Regions from separate parts of the Streptomyces sp. NPDC005423 genome, predicted to be linked through region 2. Evidence: riboswitches for the same ligand, from Rfam matches in the RefSeq annotation. Region 2 holds a riboswitch; each other region holds the start of a gene.
The links. A riboswitch is a leader RNA that binds a small molecule or an ion and turns the genes downstream of it on or off. The one in region 2 is predicted to bind cobalamin.
Positions count from the first base shown of each region.

Region 1: it holds a riboswitch for cobalamin, as region 2 does, so the genes downstream of both, ABZT12_RS21055 (cobalamin biosynthesis protein) here and ABZT12_RS11070 (ribonucleoside-diphosphate reductase subunit alpha) in region 2, are expected to answer to the same signal.
Region 3: it holds a riboswitch for cobalamin, as region 2 does, so the genes downstream of both, ABZT12_RS21645 (CbtB-domain containing protein) here and ABZT12_RS11070 (ribonucleoside-diphosphate reductase subunit alpha) in region 2, are expected to answer to the same signal.

Region 1 is NZ_JBEXET010000019.1:74,451-78,655, reverse strand. Features, by position in the region: gene ABZT12_RS21070 (lysozyme) at 1-29, shown strand, start outside; gene ABZT12_RS21065 (inorganic phosphate transporter) at 172-1,437, shown strand; gene ABZT12_RS21060 (hypothetical protein) at 1,483-1,704, shown strand; cobalamin riboswitch at 1,838-1,980, shown strand; gene ABZT12_RS21055 (cobalamin biosynthesis protein) at 2,081-3,022, shown strand; gene ABZT12_RS21050 (cobyric acid synthase) at 3,019-4,205, shown strand, end outside.
Region 2 is NZ_JBEXET010000007.1:4,114-8,318, forward strand. Features, by position in the region: gene ABZT12_RS11070 (ribonucleoside-diphosphate reductase subunit alpha) at 1-2,336, opposite strand, end outside; cobalamin riboswitch at 2,459-2,621, opposite strand; gene mctP (monocarboxylate uptake permease MctP) at 2,762-4,205, opposite strand, start outside.
Region 3 is NZ_JBEXET010000020.1:68,705-72,909, reverse strand. Features, by position in the region: gene ABZT12_RS21660 (pyruvate carboxylase) at 1-128, shown strand, start outside; gene ABZT12_RS21655 (FAD binding domain-containing protein) at 185-901, opposite strand; gene ABZT12_RS21650 (enoyl-CoA hydratase/isomerase family protein) at 1,094-2,170, shown strand; cobalamin riboswitch at 2,204-2,354, shown strand; gene ABZT12_RS21645 (CbtB-domain containing protein) at 2,459-2,608, shown strand; gene ABZT12_RS21640 (CbtA family protein) at 2,643-3,509, shown strand; gene ABZT12_RS21635 ((2Fe-2S)-binding protein) at 3,506-4,205, shown strand, end outside.

The sequences.
Region 1 (4,205 bases), on a different contig from region 2:
AGCTGCGGGACTTCGCCCTGGGGTACTGACCAAGCGGCGTCCGGCCTGTCGGCCGGGACGGAGTCGCGACCGTCGAATCCGGACACCGCAGTGCCCTCCTCAGTTCATCTTCCGTTCACTCAGGTTGCCTACGGTCAACCAGCCAATGACTTCGAACGATTGCCTGGGTAAATGGAAAACTTCTCGCTGATCCTCGCGATTGTGGTAATAACCGCACTCGCGTTCGATTTCACGAACGGTTTTCACGACACCGCCAACGCGATGGCCACCACCATCTCGACCGGTGCGCTCAAGCCCAAGGTCGCGGTGGCCATGTCCGCCGCGCTCAACCTTGCGGGCGCCTTCCTCTCCGTGGAGGTCGCCAACACGATCTCCAAGGGTCTCGTCGACGAGAACGGCATTCGTCCCGAGGTCATCTTCGCCGCCCTGGTCGGCGCGATCCTCTGGAACCTGGTGACCTGGCTGGTCGGGCTGCCGTCCAGCTCCTCGCACGCCCTGATGGGCGGTCTGATCGGCGCCACCATCGCCTCGGCGGGCACCGGCGCGGTCCACGGCGACGTCCTCGTCACCAAGGTGCTGATCCCGGCCGTCGCGGCCCCGATCGTCGCGGGCGCCGCGGCGCTGATCGCCACCCGGTTCTCCTACGCGCTGAGCAGGAACGCCGGCGGCCAGTCCGCCAAGAAGGGCTTCCGCGTCGGCCAGATCGCCTCCGCCGGCCTGGTCTCGCTCGCCCACGGCACCAACGACGCGCAGAAGACGATGGGCATCATCACCCTCGCCCTGGTCGCCGGCGGCGCCGTCGCCCCCGACTCCGACCCGCCCACCTGGGTCATCCTCTCCGCCGGTCTGGCCATCGCGATGGGCACCTACATCGGCGGCTGGCGCATCATCCGCACGATGGGCAGGGGGCTGACCGACCTCCAGCCGCAGCAGGGCTTCTCCGCCCAGACCAGCGCGGCCACCGTCATCCTGGCCTCCTCGCACCTCGGCTTCTCGCTCTCCACCACGCACGCCGTCTCCGGTTCGGTGATGGGTGCCGGGCTCGGCCGCAAGGGCGGGGTGGTGCGCTGGTCGACCGCGACCCGGATGTTCGTCGCCTGGGGTCTGACGCTGCCGGCCGCCGCGCTGGTGGGCGCGGGCGCCGAGTCGGTCACCGGCCTCGGTGACTGGGGCACCGCCCTGGTGGCCGTCTTCCTGATCGCCTCCAGCGCCGCGATCTGGAAGTTCTCCCGCCGCCAGGTCATCGACGCCTCGAACGTCAACGCCTCCGAGGAGCCCGCGGGTGTGGTCACCACGGCGATCGCCGCCGTGAGCCCGCCCCCCGCGGGGTCGACGGTGACCGAGGACCTCACCGCCACCATCCCGGCCCCCGCCCCGGCTCCCGTCCCCGCCACGGCCGTCGTCGACCCGGCGGTCCCGCCGGCCGCCGCCGTCTGAGTCCGCGCCCCGGTCAACTCCCCCGGTTACTAAGGAAGCAGCAGCATGGACATCGACTGGGCAGCCCTCGGCTCCGTCTTCGGCGTCAGCCTCGTGATCACCGTGGCGCTCGTGGCCGTCTTCACCCTCGGCATCACCGCCCTCTCCCGCCGCGAACGCGCCACGGCGCAGGGCGACTCCGCGACCCTCGCCCTCACCGGCGCCTGTGTGTGCTTCGCGGCCTGCACGGCGGCGGTGGCGTACGGGATCTCGCTGATCGTCGCCTGACGGCACACCACCCGGCACCGGCCGGAGGGCGGGACGGACCACCGTTCCGCCCTCCGGCCTTCCGCGCGCTCTCCAGCCCCTCTCGTGTGGGCCTCAGCACACTCTCCCTTCGCAGGTCAACAGCAAGTTGACGGCTCTTCCGGCCCCGTGGTGGACTGCCGGAGCCATGTACGGCGACAGGAGAGGAAGCCGGTGTGAATCCGGCGCGGTCCCGCCACTGTCACCGGGGTAGGTAGCCCCGGGAGCCAGGAACTCTCATCGCCGGTCTCGTCGAACCAGGGCGTGGACACCCTGAGTGAGGACATATCGCCATGCTCGGCTGCCGATCGAGGTTCAGTACCAGCGCCCTGTCCGGCCCGGCGACCGGCTGAGCCCGGTGCGTGCCGATCGCGTCTTCGCGTACGGCGCCGCCGCCGGCCTTCTCGGCGACCACCTGCTCGGCGATCCGCGCCGCGGCCATCCGGTGGCCGCGTTCGGGCGGGCCGCGGGCGCCGTGGAACGGGTGCTGTGGCGAGACCACCGCGGGTGGGGAGCGCTGCACACCGGCGTCTGCGCGGGCGGCGCCGTCGCCCTCGCGGCCGGTGCCGTGCGCTGCGTACGCCCCTCTCGTGCCGCCTCCGTCGCCCTCACCGCCGCCGCCACCTGGGCCGTCGTCGGCGGCACCTCGCTCGCGCGCGAGGCCCGCACCATCGGGCGCGCCCTGGCGGACGGGGACGTCGAGGGCGCCCGTGAGCGGCTGCCGCACCTGTGCGGCCGGGACCCGCAGGCGCTCGACGCCGACGGGATCGCCCGGGCCGTCGTCGAGTCCGTCGCCGAGAACACCTCCGACGCCGTCGTGGGCGCCCTGGTCTGGGGAGCGCTCGGCGGAGTGCCCGGGCTCGTCGGGTTCCGGGCGGTGAACACACTCGACGCCATGGTCGGCCACCGGTCGCCCAGGTACCGGCGGTACGGCTGGGCCGCCGCCCGCCTCGACGATCTGGCCGGCTGGCCGGGCGCCCGGCTCACCGCCGTCCTCGCGGCGGCCGCCGGCGACGACCCGCGGGGTGCCGTGCGCGCCTGGCGGAGCGACGCCGTGCACCACCCGAGCCCCAACGCCGGTCCCGTGGAGGCCTCGTTCGCGGGCGCCCTCGGCGTCCGGCTGGGCGGCACGCTCTCCTACGGGGGCCGGGTCGAGCACCGGCCCGAACTGAACGGCTCCGGCCGCGCGGTGGACGTGTCCGACATCGAACGGGCGGTACGGCTCTCCCGGCGCGTCGGGCTGCTGGCGCTGGGCGTCGCGGTCGCCGGCCGGTACCTCGTGAAGGGAGGCAGGGCATGAGCGGCGGACTGCTGGTCGCCGGCACCACCTCGGACGCCGGCAAGAGCGTCGTCACCGCCGGGATCTGCCGGTGGCTGGTGCGGCAGGGCGTGCGGGTCGCGCCGTTCAAGGCGCAGAACATGTCCCTCAACTCGTTCGTCACCCGTGAGGGCGCCGAGATCGGCCGGGCTCAGGCCATGCAGGCACAAGCGTGCCGGATCGAGCCGACCGCGCTGATGAACCCCGTACTGCTGAAGCCCGGCGGCGACCGGAGCAGTCAGGTCGTGCTCATGGGCCGGCCGGTGGGGGAGATGACCGCCCGCGGCTATCACGGCGGACGGCAGGAGGCGCTGCTCGGCACCGTGCTGGACTGTCTGGCCGAGTTGCGGGGCACGTATGACGCGGTGATCTGTGAGGGGGCCGGCAGTCCCGCCGAGATCAATCTGCGGCGGACCGACATCGTCAACATGGGGATCGCCCGCAACGCGCGGCTGCCGGTGCTCGTGGTGGGCGACATCGACCGCGGGGGCGTCTTCGCCTCCTTCTTCGGGACCCTCGCGCTGCTGAGCCCGGAGGACCAGGAGTTCGTCGCCGGGTTCCTCGTCAACAAGTTCCGCGGCGACGTCTCCCTCCTCGAACCGGGCCTGGACATGCTGAAGGGCCTCACCGGCCGCCGTACGTACGGTGTCCTGCCCTACCGGCACGGCCTCGGGATCGACGAGGAGGACGGGATGGGCCTCTCGCCGCGCGGCACCGTGCGCGCGTCGAGCACCGCGCCGCCCGTCGGTGAGGACGTGCTGCGGGTCGCCGTCTGCGCGATCCCCCTGATGTCCAACTTCACCGACGTGGACGCGCTGGCCGCCGAACCGGGCGTCGTGGTGCGGTTCGTGGACCGGCCCGAGGAGCTGGCCGACGCCGACCTCGTCGTGATCCCCGGCACCCGCGGCACGGTCCGCGCGCTGGAGTGGCTGCGTGAGCGGGGACTCGCGGACGCGCTGGTCCGCAGGGCCGCCGAGGGGCGTCCCGTGCTCGGTGTCTGCGGCGGCTTCCAGATCCTCGGCGAGCACATCGACGACGAGGTGGAGAGCCGGCGGGGTCCGGTGGCGGGGCTCGGGGTGCTGCCCGTGCGGGTGCGGTTCGCCCGCGAGAAGACGCTGACCCGGCCGGCCGGCGAGGCTCTCGGCGAGCACGTCGAGGGGTACGA
Region 2 (4,205 bases):
AGGGAGCAGGCCACCGCGTCGGGGTCGGCGGTCCGCTGGACGGGCGGGGGCGCGGCCTCCTGGGCCCGGGCCGCGCGGGCGATCCGGGTCGCGGGGCGCGAACGCAGGTAGTACGTCGTCTTCAGGCCCGACTTCCAGGCGTACGAGTACATCGAGGAGAGCTTGCCGATGGTCGGCGTCTCCAGGAACAGGTTCAGCGACTGGGCCTGGTCCAGGTACGGGGTGCGGGCGGCGGCCATGTCGATCAGGGCGCGCTGCGGGATCTCCCACGCCGTGCGGTACAGGGCGCGCACCTCGGCCGGGATCCAACTGAAGCCCTGCACCGAGCCGTTGGCCTCGCGCAGCGCCTCCCGGGTGCGGGCGTCCCAGACGCCGAGCGCCTTCAGGTCGTCCACCAGGTAGGAGTTGACCTGGAGGAACTCACCGGAGAGCGTCTCGCGCTTGAACAGGTTGGAGACCTGCGGCTCGATGCACTCGTAGACGCCCGCGATGGAGGCGATGGTGGCGGTCGGCGCGATCGCCAGCAGCAGCGCGTTGCGCAGTCCGCCGGCGGCGATCCGCTCGCGCAGCGCCGCCCAGCGCTCCGGCCAGGCCGGGGTCGTGTCGTAGTGGTCGGGGTGCAGGACACCGCGGGCGGTACGCGTCTTCTCCCAGGCGGGCAGCGGGCCGCCGCGCTCGGCGAGGGCCGCGGACGCCTCGTACGCGGCGAGCATGACGCGCTCGGCGATCCGGGTGGAGAGCGCCTTCGCCTCGGGCGAGTCGAAGGGCAGCCGCAGCGCGAAGAAGACGTCCTGGAGGCCCATCGCGCCCAGACCCACCGGGCGCCAGCGGGAGTTGGAGCGGCCCGCCTGCTCGGTCGGGTAGAAATTGATGTCGACGACCCGGTCCAGGAAGGTGACCGCCACGCGCACGGCCTCGTCCAGCCGCTCCCAGTCCATGTCGCCCCGCGCCGCGTCGACGAACGCGCCGAGGTTGACCGAGCCCAGGTTGCAGACGGCGGTCTCCGAGTCGTCGGTGACCTCCAGGATCTCCGTGCAGAGGTTGGAGGAGTGCACGGTGTGGCCCGGCTCGGCGGTCTGGTTGGCGGTGCGGTTGGCCGCGTCCTTGAAGGTCATCCAGCCGTTGCCGGTCTGCGCCAGGGTGCGCATCATCCGGCCGTACAGCTCGCGGGCCGGGATGGTCCTCCGGGCCAGTCCCGCCGCCTCCGCCGCGCGGTAGGCCGCGTCGAACTCCTCGCCCCACAGGTCGACCAGGTCCGGCACGTCGGAGGGGGAGAACAGCGACCAGACGCCGTCCTCGTTGACCCGGCGCATGAACTCGTCCGGGATCCAGTGCGCGAGGTTGAGGTTGTGCGTACGGCGGGCGTCCTCACCGGTGTTGTCCCGCAGCTCCAGGAACTCCTCGATGTCGGCGTGCCAGGTCTCCAGGTAGACCGCGGCCGCGCCCTTGCGCCGGCCGCCCTGGTTCACCGCGGCGACCGAGGCGTCGAGGGTCTTCAGGAACGGGACGATGCCGTTGGAGTGCCCGTTGGTGCCCCGGATCAGCGAACCGCGCGCCCGGACGCGGCTGTACGACAGCCCGATGCCGCCCGCGTGCTTGGAGAGACGGGCCACCTGGTGGTAGCGGTCGTAGAGGGAGTCCAGCTCGTCGCGCGGGGAGTCGAGGAGGTAGCAGGAGGACATCTGGGGGTGCCGGGTACCGGAGTTGAAGAGCGTCGGGGAGGACGGCAGGTAGTCCAGGCGGCTCATCAGCCCGTAGAGCGCGGCGACTTCGTCCACGGCGCGGGGGGTGTCGTCCTCGGCGAGGCCGGCGGCGACGCGCAGCAGGAAGTGCTGCGGTGTCTCGACGACCTTGCGGGTGATCGGGTGCCGCAGCAGGTAGCGGCTGTGCAGGGTGCGCAGCCCGAAGTAGCCGAAGCGGTCGTCGGCCCGCTCGTCGATCAGGGCGTCGAGGCGGACGCCGTGGACGCGCACGAACTCGGCGGTGCGGTCCGCGATCAGGCCCTCGCGGTGGCCCACGGCGACGGACCCGGTGAAGGACGTGACGCCCTGCGAGGCGGCCTCGGCGGCGATGCCGATCGTCAACAGCCGGGCGGCCAGCCGCGAGTAGGCGGGGTCCTCGGAGATCAGGCCCGCGGCCGCCTCGGTGGCCAGCTCGCGCAGCTCCGTCTCGTCCGCCCGGGCGGACCGGCCGCGCAGCGCGGCGGCGGCGACCCTGCCGGGGTCGGCGTCGGGCAGGTCGGCGGTCAGCTCGGTCAGGGTCCGCAGCAGCGCGGTCCCGGGACCGTCCGTCCGTACTGGGTCCGCTGAGACCGGCTCTGCTGGCGCGATGGTCACGTTGGGGCTCTCCCTCGCTCGGCACAGGGCCTGGCGCGGGGCAGGCGGCAGCACACGAGCGCACGGGGCGTCGCCTCCGCCGGCCCACTCCACGAGGCCCGGACGTCAGGCGCCTGGCCGGGTCGGCCGGGCGCGCTGTCGGCAGGTCCTCGGACTGACCGGGCGTGCGAAAGCACGCAAGTACACCGTTGCGGGACAGTTCCGGATTCGCACCGGATTCCCCTGCGGCGACAGCGAGCATGAGCATACATCTTGTGCCGGGCTGCCGAGACGCCACCAGATGTTGTGTCAGGGTGGTGTCGGAGCGTCAACTCGTAGGTGAGGAGAGTGATCACTCCGCGGCCCCGCGGCGCACGCCGACGGGCCGCCGGCAACCTGCTGCCGACGGCCCGTCGCGGGGTGGCGGGACTCTGTTGGGGGTGGGCTCAGTGGGCGGGAGCCGCGGTCGCCGGCGGCAGTTCCGCCTGTACGCCCGGGTCGCCGGCGTCCGCCGTGTAGTCGGCGGGGCTGGTCTCGTCGACGCCTTCGGGTGCCTTGAACGCCTTCAGGGCGAAGGTCAGCACGACCGTGACGACGACGTTCAGGACGAACGCGGTGAGGCCGATGTAGCCGATCTCGCCGATGCCGGGGATCTCCTTGGAGGAGCCGCCGAAGTGGGCCTGGGTCGGCGAGGCCACCCCGTACGCGGCGAGGGTGCCGTAGATCATGCCTACCGCCCAGCCCGCGAGCAGGGCCCAGCGGTGGAACCAGCGGGTGAAGAGGCCGCCGACCAGGGCCGGGAAGGTCTGAAGGATCCAAATGCCGCCGAGGAGCTGGAAGTTGATGGCGACCGTCTTGTCCATGGTGAGGACGAAGACCAGCGCGCCCACCTTCACCAGCAGCGAGACCAGCTTGGAGACCCTGGTCTCCTGGGCCGGGGTCGCGTCGGGCTTGATGAAGTCCCGGTAGATGTTGCGGGTGAACAGGTTCGCCGCCGCGATCGACATGATCGCCGCCGGCACCAGTGCGCCGATGCCGATCGCCGCGAACGCCACACCGGCGAACCAGGCCGGGAACATGTCCTCGAAGAGCTGCGGGATCGCCAACTGCCCGTTGGTCACCTTCACTCCGGCCGCGATCGCCATGAAGCCCAGCAGCGCCAGCAGACCGAGCATCAGCGAGTACAGCGGCAGCAGCGTGGTGTTGCGGCGGATCACCTCACGGCTCTTGGAGGAGAGCGTCGCGGTGATCGAGTGCGGGTACATGAAGAGCGCGAGCGCGGAGCCCAACGCCAGGGTGGCGTACGTCCATTGACCCGCCGGGGCGGGGACGAGACCGCCCGCTCCCGCCGCGGTGAACTTGGCGCCCGCCTTGGCGAAGACGGAGCCGAATCCGCCGAGCTTGATCGGGATGTAGATGATCGCCACCGCGATGACGATGTAGATCAGCGAGTCCTTCACGAACGCGATCAGCGCGGGCGCCCGCAGCCCCGACGAGTAGGTGTACGCGGCCAGCACCCCGAAGGCGATGAACAGCGGCAGGTCCTTCACGAACCAGTTGGCATGGGCGCCGCCGCCCACCCCCAGCACGTCCAGCACGGCCTGGATCCCGACCAGTTGGAGCGCGATGTACGGCATCGTCGCCAGGATGCCGGTGACCGCCACCGCCAGCGAGAGCCCCTTCGACCCGAAGCGCCCCCGCACGAAGTCCGAGGTCGTCACGTACCCGTGCCGGTGCGAGACCGACCAGAGCCGGGGCAGGAAGGTGAAGATCAGCGGATAGACCAGGATGGTGTACGGCACCGCGAAGAAACCGGCCGCGCCCGCCGCGTAGACCGCCGCCGGAACGGCCACGAAGGTGTACGCCGTGTACAGGTCGCCGCCGAGCAGG
Region 3 (4,205 bases), on a different contig from region 2:
TGGCCACCATCGAGGCGATGAAGATGGAGGCCGCGATCACCGCTACGAAGGCGGGCCGGGTGACCCGGCTGGCCATCAACCGCATCCAGCAGGTGGAGGGCGGCGACCTGCTGGTCCAGATCAGCTGAACTCCGTTGTAGCTACGGGCCGTTGGGGCGATGTCCGCCCCGGCGGCCCGTGGCGCTCAGCGGGCGAGCAGCCCGGTGACCTCCGCGCGGACCACGTCCCACGCCGGGGCGTCCAGCGCGCCGGCCGTCGTCCCGTGCAGCGCGTCGAGGACCTGCTCGGCGGTGGAGCCGGCCGCGCGGTCGACGCTCTCGCAGAGCACGTCGTAGCCGACGCGGACGGCGACCCGCAGGCGGCTCCCCCCGCCGTCGGCCGCGTGCAGCGCGGCGGCCACCACCAGCGGCGGCGCTCCGCCCGCCGCGCCCGGCAGCTTGCGGTAGCGGCTGGCGAGCGGCTCCCGCCAGCGCAGCCCGAGCAGCAGCCGGCCCTTGGCCGGCACCTCGGCCGGCTCGGTCTCGTACATGTCGTCCGGTTCCAGCACCAGCGCCCGGGCCTCCAGGACGAGGGCCGCGGGCAGCAGACACCGCAGCGTGCTGCCGGCCATGTTGCCGCCGACCGTGGCCGTACGGCGCACCGCCCCGGTGCCGACGGTGGCCGCCGCCCGGCGCAGCGTCTCGGGCACGCGGTCGTCGATCTGGTGCAGCACCACGGCCGCGCCCAGCGTCTCGCGCCCGATCGCGGTGGCCTCCGGCAGCTCGCGCAGCGACATCGCGTACTCCGGGAAGCCGTCGCGCTGCCACCCGGCCCACACCAGCGTCGCGCCGCCTATCGGCACCGCCCCCTCGGCCAGGCACCGCTGTGCTTCGGACACGGACGTGGGCAGACGCAACAGCACGGCGGCGGACCTGCTTTCCGGGAACGTGGCGGCCGGTGTGCGGAGTGCCCCGGCGACCGGACCGTCGAACCGGCTCATCCTCCCCGGACGCGCGGGGGCGCGTCCAGGGCTCGTTCGCGCGGCGGGTGCGCGTCTCCGCCCGGCCCCGCACCTGGCCGGCCCGGCCGGAAACCGGCATGTCATGGTGGCCCGATGACGGAACGAGGCGCTCGGACGACCGACCACGAGGAACCCGTACTGCTGCGCACCGAGGGACGCGCCGGGTATCTCACGCTCAACCGCCCCGAAGCGCTCAACGCCCTCAGTCACGCCATGGTCCGCCGTATCCACCGGGCGCTGACCGAGTGGGAGGACGACCCGGCCGTGCGGACCGTGGTGCTCACCGGCGCGGGCGAGCGGGGCCTGTGCGCGGGCGGCGACATCCGCGCCATCCACGCCGACGCCCGCGACGGTGACGGCACCGCCTCCGCCGCGTTCTGGCGGGACGAGTACCACCTCAACTCCCGGATCGCGCACTACCCGAAGCCGTACGTGGCCGTCATGGACGGCATCGTGATGGGCGGCGGCGTCGGCCTCTCCGCCCACGGCGGGGTGCGGATCGTCACCGAACGCTCCAGGGTCGCCATGCCGGAGACCGGCATCGGGTTCGTTCCCGACGTCGGCGGCACCCACCTGCTCGCCCGCGCGCCCGGTGAACTCGGCACCCATCTGGCGCTGACCGGTGCCGTCGCGGGCGCGGCCGACGCGCTGCTGTGCGGCCTCGCCGACCACTTCGTGCCCTCGCACGCAATGCCCCGGCTCCTCGACGGCCTCGCCCACGCGCCGGTACCGGAGGTCCTGAGCCGGTACGCGGGGACCGCGTCGCCCGGCCAACTCGCCGCCGCCCGCGGGTGGATCGACGTCTGCTACGCGGCGGACACCGTCGAGGAGATCCTCGGGCGGCTCCTCGGACACGGCGGCAGCGCCGCCAAGGAGGCCGCCGAGACCCTGCTCTCCCGGTCGCCCACCTCGCTCAAGGTGACCCTGGCCGCACTGCGCCGGGCCCGCCGGCTGGGCCGGCTGGAGAGCGTCCTCGACCAGGAGTACCGGGTCTCCTGCGCGGCCCTCGCCGCACCCGACCTCGTGGAGGGCATCCGCGCCCAGGTCATCGACAAGGACCGCGACCCGCGGTGGAGCCCGCCCACCCTCGCCGAGGTCACCGAGGCGGACGTCGAGCGCTTCTTCGCCCCGCTCGGCGGGCGTGAACTGGGCCTCGCCGCAGGGGAGTAGACGATCTCCCGGGCACGTCCGGCACCGACGCTCGATTGACGCCCCCGAGAAGGGGGCCGTACGCTCGCCCTGTAGTGAAGGCATAAGGAAGCTGGTGAGAATCCAGCACGGTCGCGCCACTGTGAGCCCGCCACCGGAAGGTGACAGGTGAGTCAGACACTGACCCTTCACTCCGCCCGCACACGCAAGGGACGCACGATCCCCTAAGGAGGGCTCACCTTGAGCAGCGTTTCCACTTCCCCCCGCCCGGTGTCCACGCCGGTCGTCCTGCCGGTCTCCAAGTCCGTTCTGTGGCTGGTCGGTTCGGCGCTGATCGCGCTCGCCGTCTACTACTTCGTCGGCGTCGACCAGGGCGCCGTGTCGGTGTTCGGCAACGACATGCACGTCCACGAGTTCGTCCACGACGCGCGTCACTTCCTCGGCTTCCCCTGCCACTGACCTCGTCGGCACCCGGACGTACGGACAACTCGACATGGAAAAGAAGCTCCTCCTGCGCGGCGTACTCGCCGGCGCGGTGGCGGGCCTGCTCGCGTTCGTCTTCGCGCGCATCTTCGCCGAGCCGCAGATAGACAAGGCCATCGACTACGAGACCGGTCGCGACGCCGTCCAGAACACCCTGGACAAGGCGGCCGGCCTGCCCGTCGAGGCGGGCGACCCCGACCTGTTCAGCCGCACCATCCAGGCCAACGTCGGCATCGGCGTCGGCATGGTCTTCTTCGGGATGGCGATGGGCGCCCTGTTCGCCGTCGCCTACACCGTGTGCCTGGGCCGCACCGGCGGTCTGCGGGCCCGCTCCCTGGCCCTGCTGGTGGCCGGCGGCGGGTTCCTCGGCATGTACCTGGTGCCGTTCCTCAAGTACCCGGCCAACCCGCCGGCGATCGGCCACGAGGAGACCATCCAGCAGCGCAGCGCCCTGTACCTGATCATGGTCGTGTGCTCCGTCGCCTTCCTCGCCGGAGCCGTCTGGCTCGGCAACCGGCTCCAGGCGCGCTTCGGCAACTGGAACGCCACGCTGCTGGCCGGCGCCGCGTTCGTCGTCGCGATCGGGATCGTCATGCTGCTCCTGCCGCAGCTCGGCCACCTCGCGTCCAACAAGGAGAACTACGGCAACCAGGCGACCGAGACCCCGCTGCCGCTGACCGATACCAAGGGCACCATCGTCTACCCGGGCTTCCCCGCCGACGTGCTGTTCGCCTTCCGCCTCTACTCCGTCGCCGCGCAGCTGGTCCTCTGGACCGCTCTCGGTCTGGTCTTCGCGCCACTGGCCGAGCGGCTGCTCGCGCCCACGCGGCCGGACGCCGTCGCCCCCTCGCAGGAGCCGGACCCGGTCGCGGCATGACCGCTCCTCCCACGGCGAGCGCGGTGATCGAGGAGATCACCGCGCTCGGCCCGTTCTTCGCCGTCCGCACCCATCCGTCCGGCACCGCGCCGCCCGAGCCCTGGCAGCGGTTCACCCGAGCCCTGCTGGAAGCCCGGGTGAACGGCGTACGCGACTCGCTGGCGGCGATGGGCGGCCGGCCGGCCGGCACGGTCGAGCTCCGGGTCGCGGCGTCCGTCGCCCATCTCGGGCTGGCCGCCCGGCTGGTCTCTCCCGCCCTGGCCGCCGCCGTCCTGCACGGCCGTGTCCCGGCACCGCGCCTCGCGGAGCTGCGGTGGCAGCCGGTGCTCGGCGCCCCGGTCCCGCTGTCGCTGCCCGACGACGCCTTCGCGGGCGCCCCCGCCCGGGAACCGGCCCGGCTCGCCGAGCTGCTCAGCGACCGGCTGCTGAACGGCCCGCTGACCGAACTCGCCGACGCCATGGGGGAGTTCTCGGTGTCGCGGCACATCCTGTGGGGCAACACCGCCTCGGCGGTCAACGGAGCCGTGACCATGATCGCGTCGGCCCGCCCGGACCTCGCGCCTCGCATCCGTGCCCTCGCCGCACTCCTCCACCGGACCCCGCCGCTGCGCGACACCGGCACGTCGGCGCCGAACGGGGCCTTCCGGCGCCGTAGTTGCTGCCTGATCTACCGAGCCGCACCCGACCGGAAGGGAC